DNA from 3 places in the Tumebacillus sp. BK434 genome. Region 2 is predicted to be linked to each of the others. Evidence: riboswitches for the same ligand, from Rfam matches in the RefSeq annotation. Region 2 holds a riboswitch; each other region holds the start of a gene.

Region 1 (5,988 bases), on a different contig from region 2:
CTTCAGCGTAAACACGCGGGCCAGTTCATTGGCGATCACGATCGCCGCTTCCCGATCCGGATAGGTGACGGTGATCGTGAAGATCGACGAGTCGGTGTTGTTGACGATCTTGATCTTCGTGCCCAGCTCATCGGGCGACATCTGCAGGTGCAACTTGTCGATCACCTCTTGCAGCACGAGATGGCTTTTGATGATCTCATTGTAGGTCTTGATCACCTTCTGGTTGGTCAACACTTCATTGAGCAGATATTCGGCCGAGATCGTCGGGTCGGTGTTGACGAGGAGCGCCGTCGTCGCCTTGTACGTCGGCGTCACCACGAACATGCTCAGGTAGGTCGAGGTGCCGACCGCAAAGCCGACGATCAAAACCAACAAGCCGAGGCGTTTCTTAACGGCATTGTAGTACTTTTTCCACAGATAGCCTAACATGCCGGTTACACCTCCTTATTTGCCTGCTCCGGTCACAGCCGTATGCGTGTTGAAAAACATCCAGACCGGCTCGGCAACGAGCGGGTTCATCAGGTTCGGTTCATCGACCACAAAACGCGCCTGAATCGACAGCTTGTCCTGCTCCGCCTTGTATTCGATCAGCTTCTTGACCAGCTTCGGGTCTTTGACTTCATCTGGGGCAAACCTCATCTCCAGCATCCGCACTTCGCCCGGCAGCCACTCGTCAAGCGGCCCTTCAATCGTTCCGTTAAAAACCACGCCTTCATAATAGTAGGCGCTGAGGACGATTCGCTTCGGCGTGAAATTGCGCAAATAGCCGTTGTACAAAAACATCTTTACGCTGACGGCACCGGTATCGTCCATCTGCAATTTGCTGTCGCCGGGGATAAATAGCAGATTGAAAAAACCGGAGACAAAATACCGCCCCGTCGGCATCGCCGCCAGGTGACTTTCCACGTCCCGGCGCTCTTTTTCTGACAATTCCTCGAGCTGTTTCTTGTTCCAGACCACCGTCTTTGGCAAAAAAGTGGTCACCGCATCGGCCGGTTTCGCCGGCTCCTCCGCGTCTTCGGAAACGACCGGCGGCTGCTCAACCGGCGCCGGAGCGGCTCCCTGCTTGAGGAAATACATGGCGCCGAGACCGATGTTGCCTAGCAGCGATGCGCCGATCAGCATCAGGAGCCAGCGCGGCAATTTCCAGCCCGCACTATGCTTTTTGACCACCTGCGCCCTGATGCTGCGCGGCGCTAACCGTTCCGCATCGGTCGGCAGGCTCAGCGCCCCTGCCTGCTCCTCGACAGCCTGAAGCGCTTCAAAAAATCCTGCCTCTTGTGAGGCGGAGCGGAGCTTGTCTTTACGCTCTTCAGTTCCCATCGTGCTACCTGCCCCTTTTCCGCTCTATAAATCAGAATCATCCCTGAGATTTAATGTTTTAAATCAAATTTGGTACTCCAGAACTATTGAATCGATTCTCGAAAGAATAAAATCATCTAAATCATAGGCAATAAGTCCTGCTGATGTCTTGACTTCGCTTTAATTATATCCTACTATGAAACTATCGTCATAGTCATAGTATAAAAAATCATCTATCATATGTCGAATTTTGTAAAATCCACACGAAATGGCAAACCGCTCGAAAGGGCGGGACGCAAAGCTGCGGGCCTACAGCGGGTGACCACTCGCCATGGCAGCCGGGTTGCCGAAGGGAGAGAGAATTGTGCGTTTCCGTTTACCTGTTTCATTGATGCTAGGCGTACTCGCCGGTTCGATGTCTGTCATGCTGAACGTGCCTGACATGATGTCAAACGCGGAAGGCATTGGATTCACACAGTCTGTTGCCCTTGAATCTGAACAACTGAAATCGTTCATGCAGCGTGACCACAACTTAGTCCTCGAACAGAATCGTTTTTATCAAGAGAACCGTGATCTGTTCGACAACTGGGAATTATTGCAACAACATTCCGAATTATTTTCCATTTATCAAGAAAAGCTCAATGAACTCTTTCAAGATAATATCCAACTGTTTTAACACCACGAATCTGACATCCGCCCTGTTGCCTTTCCGGCAACAGGTTTTCTTTTGATTATACATAAATAACAGCCCCTGTTCCATGAGGAGGACAGGGGCATTTTTGTCAAAAAACGGTCACTTTAATGAATCGCTTTTTTCTTAAAGCGTCCGCCCATCACGTCGGCGACATGCTCGATCGCGATAAAGGCAGCCGGGTCGTATTCGAGTACGATGTCTTTCAGCTTGGCAACCTCCAGCCGGGTGACGATCACGTAAAGCAGTTCTTTCGGTTCACCGCTGTAGCCGCCTTTGCCGTACACGTGCGTCACACCGCGCCCGAGGCGGTTGAGGATCGCTTCGGAGATGTCGTCCGGATAGTCGGAAATGATCGTGACCGATTTCGATTCGTCGAGTCCTTCGATGGTGATGTCGATCATTTTAAAGGCGATAAAATAAGCGATCAGCGAATACATGGCATGGTCCCAGCCAAAGACAAATCCGGCGCTGCCGAGGATGAACACGTTAAAAAACATCACCACTTCGCCGACGGAGAACCCCGACTTGCGCGAGACGAGGATGGCGACGATCTCCGTACCGTCGAGCGACCCGCCGTAGCGGATGATCGTGCCTACGCCGATGCCGATCACCACACCGCCGAACACGGTGGCGAGCAGCAGATCGTCTGTAAACGGACGTGCACCGTGCAACAGCGTCACGAAACCGGACATCAGGATCACGGCGATCAAGGTGGTAAACGCAAACGTGCGTCCGATCTGTTTGTAACCGACGAGTAAAAACGGCAGGTTGAGCAGGATCATGTAGATCCCAAACGGCGTGTTTGTCAAATAGGCCAGCAAGATGGAAACGCCGATGATCCCGCCGTCGATCACCGAGTTGGGGACGAGGAAGATCTCCAGCGCCACCGCCACCAGCAAGGAGCCGAGCGTGATGAAAAACAAGCGCTTCAGCTTGGCGGCAAGCGATTTCTTGCGGTGCGCGCGCCGGGTTGTGGTCTGTGCGTCCATAGGAGCCTCCTACAAGATTGATCCTCCTAATCGTTTCCTACTGCCCCCGTTTTATACCTAGCAAAAAGCACCCGGTCTCCTCGATGGCGAGCGGGTGCTTTTTATGTTTTGCGGACCAGGATCTGGCGTTCGCCGTGCTCCAGATGGGCATGAATCAGCAGGGCGGCCCGCTTTGCGTCACCGGCTGCGATCGCTTCGTACAGCAAACGGTGCTCGCGGATCGACGCTTCCGGGTCGGCAGCCGTCTCATGCGTGGCGCGCAAGGTGCTGCGCAGCGCTTCGGACAGCGTGTTCATCAGGTTGAGAAGCACGTTGTTGCCGGACGCTTCGGCGATGGCGATGTGAAACTGCAAGTCGCAGGCGACCTGCTCCTCAAGCGTATGGCGGGCTGTCTCCTGCCCTTCCAGCGCCTGCTTGATCCGCAGGAGCCCTTCCTCCGTCCGGCGCTCGCAAGCCGCCTGTACGGTGCCGGTCTCCAGCAGGCGGCGCATCTCCAACAGGTCGCGGAGGTTGCTGCGGCCAAGCAGGAGCGCAGCGTTCATCGGCTCGATGATCATCGTCTGCACGTCGATGCGCTGCACGAACGTGCCTTCGCCGTGGCGCAGGTCGATCAGGCCCATGCCGACCAGTGAAGAAAACGCTTCGCGCACCGCCGCGCGGGACACGCCAAACTGTTTGGCCAGTTCGGTCATCGGCGGTAGTTTGTCACCTGGGGCGAGCACGCCGTCCTCGATCATCCGCTTGATGTGGCGAGCCACCTCTTCATAGATCTTCGTCGGCTTGGTTTTGGACTTGGCTTTCGGTGTGGTTGGTTTGGCCGGTTTCGTATTCACAGGCGTACCTCGACTCAGATGAATTTTGATTTATTATATTATAACACGATGAAACTACCGAATGTAAGAAGCGAGGTGGCGGGCGATCATAGCATGACCGGCGTTATTCGGGTGGATCGGGCGGCGGAACGGGCGCAAAGCGTCTTCAATCCGGCCGTTGCGGTACCCGAAGATCAGCGCAGGCTGACTGCCTTCGAACCATTCGTGAACGGGTGCCAGCTCAGTGCCGAGGCGCTTGGCGCTGTCGGCGGTGCTCTTGTTGAGGGCGGCGACTCCTTCGACGGCGACGGGGGAGTTGGGGAACGGATTGTACTGGGTGCAGAGGATGATACAAGCCTTGCTGTGCTGGCGGACGGAGGCGACGATGCGCTCCATGTTGCTGCTGTAGCTTGCTAAGCGTCCTGCGATCGCCGTCTGCACGGGACGCCCCCCGACGACGATGCCGGCTGCGGCCTGCAGCAGATCGTTGCCACCAATCCAGATCGTGATGGTGGTCGAGTTGTGCAGCAGCCCGGCCGCCTCAGGTGCGACACAGCGAAGCGCGCTGCTCGTCCAGCCGTTCTGGGCGATCACGCCGAGCTTTGCCTCTTTGCCCCGCTCTTTCAGGCTGCGCATGATGCATGACGGGTACGCCAAGGACGGGGCAGATGCGTTCAGCCCGGCCGTGATCGAATCGCCCATGGCAGTATACAGGATCATAGTTTCACCTCCCCGCAGTTTTCCCGGATAGTAAAGCATATGACTGCACAGTCAAAACGGCGTGGACGAACGCCTGCTCCGGGGAAAAACGCAAAGACTCTGCCCGCCTAGGACAGAGTCTCTTTTTACACATGCGCGGCACCCGGTTCATGCCGAACGACTTGGCGCGGGCGATCGAGAACAGGCTGTGAATCTCCTGCTTCGCCAGCTCCGCTTCCAGCCCTGGCTGCCGTCCCCTTTTGGCTGCCGGTCAGTCGTTAAACACCCTTTTGTGAACGGCCCGCGTCCAGTCGTACAAGCCGTCGCTTTGGCTGCCTTGCGCAGCGTTCGTCAAGATGACTGACGTAAGTTTGCGCACCGGGTCGCACCACAGAGAGCAGCCGGTCGTGGAGAGCTGGCCGTAGGACAAGAGCGGCGCGCGCTCCCCGGCCGGACAGTCGGCCGCAGCCGTCTCCCAGCCGAGGCCGAAGCGCTGCCCCTGCCAGACGGCGTGCGAATTGACTGCGAGCGAGACCAGCGTGGTGTCCAGATAACGCTGGCGCTGGTGGATGCCTTTGCGCACCCACATCTCCGCATAGCGGGTCAGGTCGAGCGCTGTGGAAAACAGCCCGGCATGCCCGGCGACCCCATCCAGTCCGTAGAAGGCGTTCCCGTCCTGCGCTTCTCCGCACAGCACGTGGTCACGCCAAGGAAAGGAAGCGTGCCGGCCTGCCGCCACTACGCGCCGCTGCTCCTGCTCATTGCCCGGCTCCGTCACCGCGCACAACTCCGGCGGCAGGCCGTCCCCTTCGGCGAACGAGGTCTGGTACAACTCCAGAGGGCCAAAGACCAGCCGTTCGCAGACCTCCGCAAACGGGCGGTCCCAGATCCGCTCAAGCGCAAAGGCGAGCAGCATGTAGCCGAGGTCGCTGTTGATCAGCCGCTCGCCCGGCACCGCTTCCAGCGGCGTGTCGGCCATGGCGCGCAGATACGCTTTTACCCCGCGCGCTTCGAGGAACAGCGGCTTCCACGCCGGCAGACCTGACGCGTGCGACAAGAGGTGGAACAAGGTGATCTGTCCTTTGGCATGACGGTCGACGCCGGTGGCCAGCTCCGGCAGAAAACGGGCTACCGGGTCGACGAGCGTGCATTTGCCGAGCTGCACGGTGCGCAGCACGGCGGGCAGCGTCGCCACGACCTTGGTCAGCGTGGAGATGTCAAATCGTGTCTCGATCGACATGGCGCGCCCCTGCGCGGGGTCGGACTCGCCGTGCGCTTCGAAAAACAGCGGGTCGCCGTTGCGCGCCACGCAGACGACCGCGCCGGGGAACATGCCTTTGGCGACACCTTGCATGATCGTATCTCGCATTTTCTCGTCCCTCCCAAATGAATTACTAAGATCCTATGCGAGAGGGACGCCTGATAAAACAAAAACCTCGTCCCCCGGCAAGCGGCGGGGACGAGGTGGGCAAGCGCTTAGAACAGATCGTCG
Region 2 (5,988 bases):
TGGGAATCGCCACGTCCTGATGCTCTTCCGTCATGTCGCGGACGAACGACTGGTCGATCTTCAGCGTCTGGATCGGGAACTTCTTCAAATAGTTGAGTGACGAATACCCCGTGCCAAAGTCGTCGATCGAGATGCCGATGCCGTACTCATTGATCTCGTGCATCGTCAGGATCGCCCGCTCCACGTTGTTCATCGTGATGCTCTCCGTGATCTCGAGATTGAGATATTGCGGCTCTAAGCCGGTCTCCTGCAGGATCTTCTTGATCATCGCCACCAGATTCGGCTGACCGAACTGGGCGGCGGAGAGGTTGACCGACACGCAGACCGGCGGGAACCCCGCATCCTGCCACGCCTTGTTCTGACGGCAGGCGGTGCGCAGCACCCATTCCCCGATCGGGATGATCAGCTTCGTCTCTTCGGCGAGCGGAATGAACTCGCCCGGCGAGACCATGCCCCGCTCCGGATGCCGCCAGCGGATCAGCGCTTCCATGCCGGTGATGCGCCCGGTCATCAGGCAGACCTGCGGCTGGTAGGCGAGAAAAAACTCCTCCCGCTCCAAGCCTTTGCGCAGGTCGCCGGCGAGCAGCAGCCGCTCCGCCGCGCGGGCGTTCATCTCCGCATCGTACAGCTGGTGATGGTTGCGCCCGGCCTGTTTGGCATGGTACATCGCCATCTCCGCATTGCGGTACAGCGTATGCACATCGCTGCCGTCCTCCGGGAAGCGCGAGATGCCGAGCGAGAGGTTGATGAACAGCTCCTGATCGTCCACTTGCAGCTTCTGTTTCATCACGGCAAAAATCTGCTCGGCCGCCTGCAGCGCATGATCGGTAACGCTGGCATCCTTTTCCAAAATGATCACAAATTCATCGCCGCCCAAGCGGTACAGCCGCATCCCGGACGACAGATGCGCGCGGATCCGCTTCGCCACCGCCGTCAGCACTTTGTCGCCAAAGGAGTGGCCGAGCGAGTCGTTAAACATCTTGAAATCATCCAAGTCAAAAAACAGCACCGCACCGCGCGTGCCTTTCTTCTGCGCCGTGTCGATCGCAGCGGCCAGATGCTCCATGAACAAGACGCGTCCGGGAATCCCCGTCAAGTTGTCGGTGGTCAACTGCTGATACAGCTGCTCCGACAACTCCCGCTCATTCTCCAGCCGCTTCTGCACATTGTGGTAGATCATCACCAGCAGATACAAGGCGTACACCGTGGCGGCGACACAGGTCAGACCGATCACGTCGACCACCGCTTCGGCCTGGCGGAACCTATCACCCTCAAAAAACTTTAAGAAAAGTGCGATCAACGAAATCAAAAAAATATAGCCATTCGCCAGATAGACTTTCATTCGCAGCCGGTCGGTCACCACATCATACTCGGCAAACAGATACCGGACCATCAAACTTGCCATCACGAGCGCATAGATCACCAGAACCCGCAGCGTGACCACTTCCTGATTCGGCTGCGGCCCCCACGACCAGCCAAACAACGCGGCGGCGCGTGCCGCTTCCAGCATCCACACGACCGCCATCACACACCCAAAAGAGAGCACAGCGCTGGTCACGATGCGAAACACCGAGCGGCTGACTCCCATCTGCTTTTCGATCACCCGTTCACCTCCAGCCCCCATTGCCAGCTCCATGCATATTTACGCTTCATCTACATGAATTTGAGAGTTTACAGAATCTTTGACACTACTATTATAGTAAAAATATCTGCGAAATACCAGTATCGCTTTTACACAGCGTTAATACTCTTTATTTTTCTATAAAATTATTTTGGGAAAAAATCGGGCAGAAGCTTATGACGCTTCTGCCTCGACTTGAAACCGCGATATCGAACGTTGGAGCTCCGCCGCCATTTTGCGCAGGCGATCGGCCGATGCAAACACGTCCTCCATGGAAGCCAGCTGCACGACCGACGCTTCAGCGCACAGTTGCGAGGAAGCGGCCGATTCCTGAGAGATCTGCTTCACCACGTCCACGCCGGCTGCCACTTCTTCCGAGCGGCGCGACATCTCCTGCGAGGCGTTGGTGATCTTCTGCACTTGCACCGCGACATGCTCGGCCGCCTGCAAGATGCGCTGGAACGTTTCGCCTGCCCGGTCGACCAGCACGATGCCGGCCTGCACCTCTTGGGAACCTGCGCCCATCGCCTGCACGACGCGCTGTGTCTCCGCCTGCATCTCGCGAATCAGTTCGGTGATCTGCCGGGCTGACCCTTGTGACTGCAGGGCCAGTTTCGACACTTCGTCGGCGACGACGGCGAACCCCTTGCCGTGTTCACCTGCGCGGGCCGCTTCGATCGAGGCGTTTAAGGCGAGCAGATTGGTCTGGGCGGCGATCCCGGTGATCACTTCGACGATCTTTCCGACCTGCTGCGAGCGCTTCTCCAGCGCCTGCACCGCCTGAGCGGTCGTGCCGGCCGTCTGGTTGATGAAGTTCATCTGGCGGATCGTCTGCTGGATCGCCAGGTTGCCTTGTTCCGCTTCCTGCGCCGTCTGGGCCGATTCTGCGGCGACACCGTGCGAGCGTTTGACGATGCGGGCGATCTCATGCGCCATCGCGTCCATCGCCCCGGCCGATTCCACCGCCGACTCCGCCTGGGCGTCCGCGCCGGAAGCGACCTCTTGGATCGTCGCTGCCACGTGGCGGATGCCTTCCGACGTGGTCTCCGCGTTCCGGGACAGCGCTTGCGACGCGACGGCCACCTCGCCGGCGATCGCCCCGACCTGTCCGATCAGGCGGTGCAGGTTGTCGATCATCGAATTGACCGCTTCGCCCAAGTCTGTGATCTCTTTATAGTCATTCCGGCTGCCATACCGGCTGTGCAGCTTGCCGCCGGCCACTTCCCGCATCAGCTTGCGAATCGCCAGCAGCGACTGCTGAATCTTCCGCGTGTAGAACCAGACCCCGAGATTCCCGATGACCAGTGCGGCTCCTGCCAACAGCAGCGTCAGATTGCGCAGTTCGGTAAGCGATGCAAAAATCTGCTCGTCCGACACCGCCGCCACATAGACCAGATTCCGCTCCGGCACAAATTCAAACGCATAGGTCCCACCCGCGCCGAATCCGCCATCGGCCATTCCCGCCGCTGCTCCTTCGTCCCCTTGAGCGCCGGTTCCACCTGCAGATGCATTCCCTGTTCCAAAGTCGCTGCTCTGCAGAATCCCCGACTTTTGCTGGATGATCTTCGCTTTCAGCTCTTGCCCGATCTGCAGAGCATTTCCCCGCTCCAGCGCAGGTTCGCCGTCGGGGCGGAGCAGTGTCGACTGCACGTGCCAGCCGATCTGCTCGAAGGAGCGGAGCCCGTTTTCCACGACGTATGTTGCTTCCCGCTCGAACATGCGGGAGTCGGACGTCTGCAAGAGAATCCCCACTTGCTTCGCCGTCTGTGCAGCGTGGCCTTGCAATTGAAAATCGGCGCTTCGCTTCAAGTCTTTCGCCAGCACCGCGTACACCGTGCCCCCCATCGCCAAAACGACAAGAAGCAAGAGCGCGGACACAAACAGCGTGAGCCTAGTTTGCACCGAAACGCCCTTGCTTCTCTTTTTCTTCACCATGATGTAAGCCCTCCCCCGGATGGTTGCTACTTCCAGTATGGCAAAACAACATGAAGAAATGATGAACCTTTTGTAAAGCCTGCATCAAACACCAGATGCTGCATATACTAAAGTACGGACGACATCACCAGTGTTGCGAGTGACTTTTTCATTACATGACCTCCTTCTTTTCTAATAATCGACTCCTTCCACCCGGAAGGAGTCCTTTTTTCGGTGTAAAACGCAAAATCCCCACCATGCAAAAGAGCCCTCTACGAGTTGGGGACTCGTAAAGGGCTCCTTTGTGTGGGGGGTAGGGGGATTACAAAAAGGGTAAATGAGTTATGCTACCCGATGAGTCACTGCTGATAAAAAAATCCACCTTCGGTGGGTTGCCGAGGCGGATACTTTGCAGACTGTGGGGTAACAGTCCGCGACCGTATCAATCAGCAACCTGGCAATCATGGTCAACTTAGGGAGAGTTGACGTTAGACCCATGGCTTTGCGTCGCCGCTTTTCAGCGGGTTTGCCTTTATTGATTGACTCATCTTATGGCTTTATTATATGCTCGGGGCATCCCGCTCGTACATAGGTCTAAAGTCCCGTTTTGTTCAAACCGTTTCATCGCTCCAAAACGCTGCCAGCGTCGGCACCACTTCCAGCGGCGAGACTTTGCCGCGCAGGTCGAACAAGCAGTGCACGCTGCGCCCGCGGCTGCCGAACAGCGCCGGCAAGGACAGAGCCGGGTCTTCGCCGCCCGCGCGGATCAGGCTGACCGTGCCCCGCTTTTGCGCGATCGACTCGACGATCTTGACCGTCTCATCGCGCGACCCGCAGTCGATGACGACCACTTCGAGCTCGCGTCCGCAAAACGGTTCGGCTGTCGTCAGCGTCCGGAGGATGCCTTCGATGTAAGAGGCCCCCTCCCGCACGATCAGGATTGCTGTCACCGGCACTCCCCGCCGGTTTCTCTGCGCCATAAACCGCACAGCTTTCCACAGCGCCATAAAGATGCCATACAACGCAAATCCCCAAATGAAAAGAGCGAGCACTCTTGACACCTCCTTGCAGGGTTGTAGTGTCAATATATGCCGCTCCGTTCGCCCACGTGCTTTTTGCCTATAATTTCACCCAGCAGCGTTTTGCCGCGGTGATCACCGCCTGTGTGCGGTCATCGACCGACAGTTTGCCGAGGATGGAAGAGACATGATTTTTCACCGTCTTCTCGGAGATGAACAGCGTCTCGCCGATCGTGCGGTTGCTTTTGCCTTCCGCCATCAGCTTCAGGATCTCCATCTCGCGCTGGGTCAGAATGTCCTGCCATTCGGAAGACAGTTCCGGTTCCCCCTGCTCGAAGTCGCCGTCATACACCTGGTTGGACAGGCGCTTGAACTCGTCGAGCAGCTTGGTGGTCACTTGCGGATGAATGAACGAAGAGCCGCCTGCCACCTGGCGCACCGCTTCGACCAGCACATCCGATTCAACGTCTTTCAGCAGATAGCCGTTCGCGCCGGCGCGGATCGTCTCGAAGATGTACGCTTCATCATCGTGGATCGACAGGATCAGAATGCGGATGTCCGGGTCGGCCTCCTTGATCAGCCGGGTCGCTTCCACGCCCGTGCGCTTGGGCATGTTGATGTCCATCAGCACGACCTGCGGCTTGATCTCGAGCACCAGACTCACCGCCGCTTCACCATCGCTGCATTCGCCGACGATTTCCATATCATCCTCCAGCTCAAAAATGCGACGCAGCCCCTGGCGAAACAGCGTGTGGTCATCCGCCAAAAAAAGTTTGATCTTCTGATGTTGCTCCATGACGATCGCCTCCCTTAATCCGTGATCGGTAACGTGATGTGTACGCGGGTTCCCTTGTTCGGTGCGGACTTGATCTCCACCTTGCCTTCGAGCAGTTGGATGCGCTCCTTCATTCCGATCAGGCCAAAATGCCCGTCTTCGCGGCTCTGCATCGCTTCCTCCACGGCAAACCCTACGCCGTCATCATCTATATGCACTGCGATTTGCTTCTCGGTTAGTTCCAATTTGACATTGGTCACTTTGGCCTTGGCGTGTTTCCAAATGTTGTTCAGCGCTTCCTGCACGGTGCGGAACACCGCCACTTCCAGCGCGGAGTTGAAGCGCCGCTCGCGTCCGAACACCTTGAGCTCGGTGATCACCTTGTGCTTGTCCTGAAAATCGGCGAGATAGCGGCGCAAGGTCGGCACGATGCCCAAGTCGTCGAGCGCCATCGGGCGCAGGTCGAAGATGATCTGGCGCACTTCCGACAGCGAGGCGCGCACCATCTCCTTCAGTTCGCGCAGTTCCCCGCGCACCTTGTCCACATCGCGGTCGAGCATCCGCTCGCAGATCTCGGCGCGCAGCACGACGTTCGCCATCATCTGCGCCGGCCCGTCGTGGATCTCGCGGGCGACGCGCTTGCGCTCCTCTTCCTGCGC
Region 3 (5,988 bases), on a different contig from region 2:
TTTTACATATACGAGAGTATTGGCTGTGCCCAGATCAATACCCATATCTCTTGAAAACTTGTTAAACATTGTGATTACTCCTTCCCGAAACCTGAGGGGACAAGTTATGTTAACAACTGACTATTATACAGCATGAGTCAGGGATCTGCCTAGTGCTACAGCCAGCCTTTTTCCTGCATGCTTATGTAGCAATTTTCGCCGATGATGATGTGGTCGAGCAGTTCAATACCCAGAATCTGTCCGGCTTCCACCAGACGGCGGGTCACTTTGACATCATCGAAGCTAGGCGTGGGGTCACCGCTGGGATGGTTGTGCAGGCAAATGATCGAAGCGGCGCTTTTCTTGAGCGCAGTCTTGTAGATTTCGCGCGGATGAGCGATCGAGGAGTCCAGCGAACCGATCGACACGATCTCTTCCCCGATCAGGCGATTCTTCGTGTCCAGATGGAGCACGACAAAATGCTCTTTCAGGTGAAATCGCAGGCGGTCCATCATGTAATCTGCCGCATCGGCGGGAGAAGCGAACGTCGGGCGCGCATCGTTTTTCAGGCGTGCGACCCGGCGTCCGATCTCGATGGCAGCCTTCAGCTCGGTCGCTTTGGCCACCCCGATACCCGGGAGTGCGGTCAGTTCATTCAGGTCCGCGTCGATCAGATGGCGGATGCCGCCAAGGCGTTTGAGAATCTGTTCGGCCAAATCGACCGCCGAACAGCCGCGGGAGCCCGTGCGAAGCAGAATGGCGAGCAGCTCGGCGTTGCTGAGCGACTCTGCGCCATGAAGCATCATGCGTTCGCGCGGACGATCTTCCTTAGGAATCTCCCGCACCAGGACCGGCTGACGGGCTTGCAGAACTGCCCCCATACCGGTCACCTGCCTTCTTGGTTAGCGAGGATTTCAAATCCGAAACCTGCCAAATGATCCGCAACCAGAGAAACGGGCAAGCCCACGACGTTAAAATAGTCGCCTTGAATCTCCGGGATGAAGGCGGAAGCAGCTCCTTGAATGCCGTAAGCGCCCGCCTTGTCCATCGGGTGGCCGCTGGCCACATAACGCGCGATGAGTTCCGGGGACAGCTCTTTCATCACCACTTTGGTGCCGCAGACGTCGCGCACTTCCTGCCCGCCGCCCGCTTCCACAAAAGCGATCCCTGTGTATACCATATGCGCATGTCCGGACAACTTGGACAACATTCTTTTCGCATCTTCTTCATCGACCGGCTTGCCGAGGATGGCGCCGTCGCTCACCACGATGGTGTCCGCTCCGAGGACCAGCCCATGAGATAAAGAATTCGCAACTGCTTTCGCCTTTCTGTACGCCAGCTCTTGAACGAGTTCCACCGGGTCTGCGCCCGGCGCAAACGATTCGTCCACATCGCTCACAATCACTTCGAATGACAGTCCCAGACCGGCCAGAAGCTCTTTCCGGCGCGGAGATCCGGATGCCAGCACTAACAGCTGATCCTGCATAGCGGCCCTTCGCCTCCATGTTCATTTTCCAAGAAACAGATGCATAATACCGTTTCTGGCTACTCTGGATTATTTTAGTCTGTCCCGGAAAAAGAAAACTATGTCCATGATAATATACTCTTTATCTTGTTGACTGTCCAGAACAGAACGGCGACAGAAGTTGACACGAATTTGACAAAGAAAAACCCGCCCCGTTTCAGGCGGATCTTTCGATGGTTCTTATTCACCAAACAGCAGCTTGCTTCCTGCGATACCCGGTGAAGTCATCTCGAACGGATTGAGGATCACATCGAGCTCCTCTTCGGTGAGGATACCGCGCTCGAGGCAGATCTCGCGGACGGAACGCCCGGTCTGGATCGCTTCTTTTGCGACCATCGTCGCCGTCTCATAGCCGACATGCGGGTTGATCGCAGTGACGACGCCAACGCTCATCTCGACCAGTTGGCGGCACCGCTCTACGTTCGCGGTCAGATCTTCGATCAGGCGCTCGCGGAAGACGCGCAACGCGTTTTGCAGAATCGACAGGGACTGGAGCAGGTTGAAGACGAGCACCGGCTCCATCACGTTCAGTTCCAGCTGACCCGCTTCCGAGGCGAGCGAGATGGTGTGATCGTTACCGATCACTTGGAATGCGACCTGGTTGACCACTTCAGCCATGACCGGGTTGACTTTGCCCGGCATGATCGACGAGCCCGGCTGGCGCGGCGGCAGGTTCAATTCGCCGAGGCCGGTGCGCGGCCCGGATGCCATCAAGCGGATGTCATTGCAGATCTTCGACAGGTTCACGGCGCAGATCTTCAGCGCGCCCGACACTTCGGTGTAGGCGTCTGTGTTCTGTGTGGCATCGACGAGATCGTCAGCCCGCTTGAGGTCGAGCCCGGTGATCGAGCGGAGATGCTCGGCCACTTTGACGATGTAGCGCGGGTCGGCGTTCAGGCCGGTGCCGACCGCCGTCGCGCCCATGTTGATCTCGCGCAGGTTGTCGAGCGAGCGCACGACGCGATCATAGTCGCGGGAGATCACCCGCGCATAAGCGGAAAATTCCTGTCCGAGGCGGATCGGCACCGCGTCTTGCAGATGGGTGCGGCCCATCTTGATCACCTGGTCAAACTCCTGTGCCTTCGCCTGCAAAGCGTTGCGGAGGTTGTCCAGCTCTGTGACGACGCCTTGCGCCAGATTCAGCGAGGCGATGCGGATCGCCGTCGGGAACACGTCGTTGGTCGACTGCGCCATGTTGACGTGCGTGTTCGGCGAGCAGTGCAGATATTCGCCTTTCGCGCCGCCGAGCAGCTCGATCGCGCGGTTGGCGATCACCTCGTTGGCGTTCATGTTCATCGAAGTGCCGGCACCGCCTTGGATGGAATCGACGATAAACTGATCGTGGAATTGACCGTCAAGCACTTCATCAGCAGCTTGGGCGATCGCTTCCCCAATCTTTTTCTTCAAGACGCCCACTTCCATGTTCGCCAGCGCGGCCGCTTTTTTGACGGCTGCCAGGGCGCGGATCATCTCCACATGCGGCGGGATGCCCGTGATCGGGAAGTTCTCCACGGCGCGCAGGGTCTGAATGCCGTAATATGCGTCTGCCGGCACGTCTTTTGTGCCGAGAAGGTCTTTTTCAACTCGATATGCTGTCATGATAGAGAAACTCCTTTGTATGTGCAAATATTACTCTATCGTACCATACTTTGCCGTTATATCCGAACCGGTTCATTCAAATCCGGTACATTTTAGAGTTCATCATAGCTTTTCTTGATCACTTGCCCCACATAGCCGAGCTTGCTGTTGAGCTGCAGATAGCTGGTCTTCTGCTTGCCGGTCAGCCCAATGTCCACCGTCAGCACCGTGAGGCCGTGCTTCTGCTTCAGGGCGGACAGCTCTTTCATCCGGTTCTGGCTCCACTGGTCTTTGCTGACCACCTGCGGGTCGAAGTCTTCCCACAAAATGCCGTCGATGTACGGCGCCGTGCGGTCTTTCAGCGCGGTCAGGCCCCAGTTTTGCACGATCGTCTGCGCCGGGAAGTCCGCACGCAGCGAGGCGACGAACTGCACCGCCCCTTCACGCTGGCGATTGGAGACATCAGACGGCCAGATGCCGTCATCGGCGTTGCCCATCGTGTCGAGGAACACGCCGTTCAGACCTTTAGCGAGCACTTGGCTGCGATAATCTTCGAGCAGCAGTTGACGGTAGTGTGCGCTGTTGATGTCCATCGACCAGGACTCCCAGTCCGAACGGAAGTCGCGCTTGCCTTTGATGGTCAGATAGTCGCCGTTTGTTGCCTGTTTCAGCAGGTCGGAGTCTTTGTATTGCTCCAGCACACTGAGGTAGCCGAGCACCTTGACCCCTTTTTGCTTCAAGGTGTCAACTTGAGCCTTGGTCCACAGGCGCGGTTCGATCACGACCAGTTCATAGGCGGTCAGCTTTTGCAAGACGGCCGGTTTCGGCTCGCCGTAGAAGATTGTATAGGAATTGATCCCGGTCAGGGAGCTGGGCTTTTGCTTGACGGCTGCGACCGGCTGAGCCAGCGCGGTGTCTGCGACGGCCACCCCCGTGACCAGAGTGCATGCAAGACATAGGGTCGAGAGGTTACGCATCATTTTATTCATGAGGTCTACACTCCTTGTTGCAAAGATGAAAAACGCCCTCTCCGTATCAGGAAGGGCGCTGGAGTGCGGCAGAGTAAGGTCTGCCTCCTGCAACCTGGCGATCTGTGACAGCTTGCTGCCGTCCGAAGACCCATGGCTTTGCGTCCTTGCCTTTCGACAAGTTTGCCCTTACCCGTATGAGGTTACCCCTATTGTAAATGCCGTACCCCGCTTTGTCTACTCACTTTTCAACAAGTTGCTAACGAGCGATTCATAGCCGAGATAAAAAGCGGTCAATTTAACTTGTGCGGCAAACATACCCCTTCCTTCTTGCACCGCTTTCACCGCTTCCGACAGCGAGCCGTGCATTTTTTCCAACAGGACTTTCTCCTCCGTGCGATTCGCCTTGGCGAGGATGGTCTGCCAGTTTTTCAGCTCGCCGTCGAGCGCGGCGAGCTCCGGCGCCAGCGCTTTGGCTTTGGACGCATCGGGCGACGGTTCGAGCGCCAGCGGCATGATCGCGGCGGCGAGCTGCAATTCCTTCGCGATGCCGGTGGTGATCGTTTTCGCGTCCGCTTCGGCGACGCCCGTCAGCTTGCCGCTGCGAGCTTCGATGATGAACTCCTTGGGATAGTGCTGGATCTCCAGATCTTTCAGCGCCGCTTCGAGTTGCTTGCCAGCCGCTTTGTCAGCGGTGACGGCGGTGAAGACCTGAAACTGTTCGGTTCCACGGATTACCGTGCCGACGCCCTTGTCGGCGACGGCCGCTTGCAGCGCTTCAGCACGGGCGCGGTCTTTGAACACGCCGATCTGCATCGCGTACAAGGAGACGCCGGGCAATTCTGCCTCGGCACCGAAGGCCGGGACTCCGCCCGGCTGTGCGGCGGGCGCATCGGGCGATGTGGCGGAGACGATGCCAGACGCGGTCTGTCCTTTGAACAACAGGAGCAGGCAAACGCCAAGCAAGACGCCGGTCAGCGTGGCGAGAAGTAACGGAAACAAGATTCGCCCCTTGCCGGCGCTGCTCTTCAGCCCGCGCTGCAGGCGGGATGGAAATCGGGTGCAGGCGTCGGCCTTACTTGTGCTTTTGCTTTTGATATGTACGTTGATTTGTGGTTTGTCCATGCTCACCGCTCCTTTTCAGATTCCGAGTCTAGTTGCTAGAGTCTATGAAAAGTTCTGCAAAGCTATGACAAAGAAAAAAGAGCGATAAAATAAAAAAAGGTGTGCTCAGGCACGAAACCTGAGAACACCTTTTTCCGTCTAATCTTATAGAGAGATCCGATCAGTTCAGGATGTGAACCTTCACTGCACGGCGGCCGAATTGAAGTGCCTGTTCGCGAGTATCAAAATGAATGTCAATTCGATTGCCTTTGATCGCCCCGCCGACATCGCTGGCTACTCCGTATCCGTATCCCTCGATATACAGCTTCGTACCGAGCGGAATCACGTTCGGATCCACCGCGATCGTCCCCTGCCCGGCAGCACCGCCCGAGGCAGTCCGCTCTCCCGGCATCGAGTACGCCGAGGCAGCCATGGTGAGCACTTTCATTGCGGTCAGGTTGGTATCGCTCCCCCTGCTCGCCACCACAACCGGACGCTGCTGCGTTCCGTAGGAGACGACCTGGTTGACCGGCGCGCTGACGACTGTGCGCTCGTCTTTGCGATCGACTTCTTTGCCATTTTCGAACACAATTTTCGTTGTGATCTTGGCTTTCCCTTCCACACCGGATGTCAGCACTTTCTCAGTGCCTGTGTACAAGTTGGCATCTGGCTGGCGTTCGGTCTGAAAAGGTATGGATTCCTCTGCGACTTTCACTTCTTCAGATCTGCGTGTGATCGTGATCTTTTGTCCGTTTTCGATGGAGGCTCTTAATTCCAGATTGGTCTTATCAGCCTGATTCAGCTTGATACCTAGTTCTTTGAGCAATTCTTCTG

What was found. Region 2 has a riboswitch for cyclic di-GMP ahead of EV586_RS05670 (methyl-accepting chemotaxis protein). Riboswitches for the same ligand answer to the same signal wherever they lie in the genome.
Region 1: another riboswitch for cyclic di-GMP. It lies ahead of EV586_RS14655 (hypothetical protein); the one in region 2 lies ahead of EV586_RS05670 (methyl-accepting chemotaxis protein).
Region 3: another riboswitch for cyclic di-GMP. It lies ahead of EV586_RS04375 (glycoside hydrolase family 191 protein); the one in region 2 lies ahead of EV586_RS05670 (methyl-accepting chemotaxis protein).

What each region holds. Positions count from the first base shown of each region.
Region 1 is NZ_SLXS01000005.1:195,712-201,699, forward strand. Features, by position in the region: gene EV586_RS14645 (tyrosine-protein kinase domain-containing protein) at 1-429, opposite strand, end outside; gene EV586_RS14650 (flagellar basal body-associated FliL family protein) at 445-1,323, opposite strand; cyclic di-GMP riboswitch class I at 1,563-1,653, shown strand; gene EV586_RS14655 (hypothetical protein) at 1,634-1,978, shown strand; gene EV586_RS14660 (YitT family protein) at 2,101-2,985, opposite strand; gene EV586_RS14665 (FadR/GntR family transcriptional regulator) at 3,087-3,818, opposite strand; gene EV586_RS14670 (SGNH/GDSL hydrolase family protein) at 3,873-4,517, opposite strand; gene EV586_RS14675 (serine hydrolase domain-containing protein) at 4,768-5,865, opposite strand; gene EV586_RS14680 (non-ribosomal peptide synthetase) at 5,973-5,988, opposite strand, start outside.
Region 2 is NZ_SLXS01000002.1:252,302-258,289, reverse strand. Features, by position in the region: gene EV586_RS05675 (putative bifunctional diguanylate cyclase/phosphodiesterase) at 1-1,603, opposite strand, end outside; gene EV586_RS05670 (methyl-accepting chemotaxis protein) at 1,796-3,556, opposite strand; cyclic di-GMP riboswitch class I at 3,981-4,076, opposite strand; gene EV586_RS05665 (glycosyltransferase family protein) at 4,147-4,587, opposite strand; gene EV586_RS05660 (response regulator transcription factor) at 4,655-5,350, opposite strand; gene EV586_RS05655 (sensor histidine kinase) at 5,365-5,988, opposite strand, start outside.
Region 3 is NZ_SLXS01000001.1:1,206,342-1,212,329, forward strand. Features, by position in the region: gene EV586_RS04355 (rod shape-determining protein) at 1-69, opposite strand, end outside; gene radC (RadC family protein) at 156-860, opposite strand; gene EV586_RS04365 (Maf family protein) at 866-1,465, opposite strand; gene aspA (aspartate ammonia-lyase) at 1,685-3,103, opposite strand; gene EV586_RS04375 (glycoside hydrolase family 191 protein) at 3,196-4,071, opposite strand; cyclic di-GMP riboswitch class I at 4,157-4,248, opposite strand; gene EV586_RS04380 (SPOR domain-containing protein) at 4,288-5,175, opposite strand; gene EV586_RS04385 (3D domain-containing protein) at 5,336-5,988, opposite strand, start outside.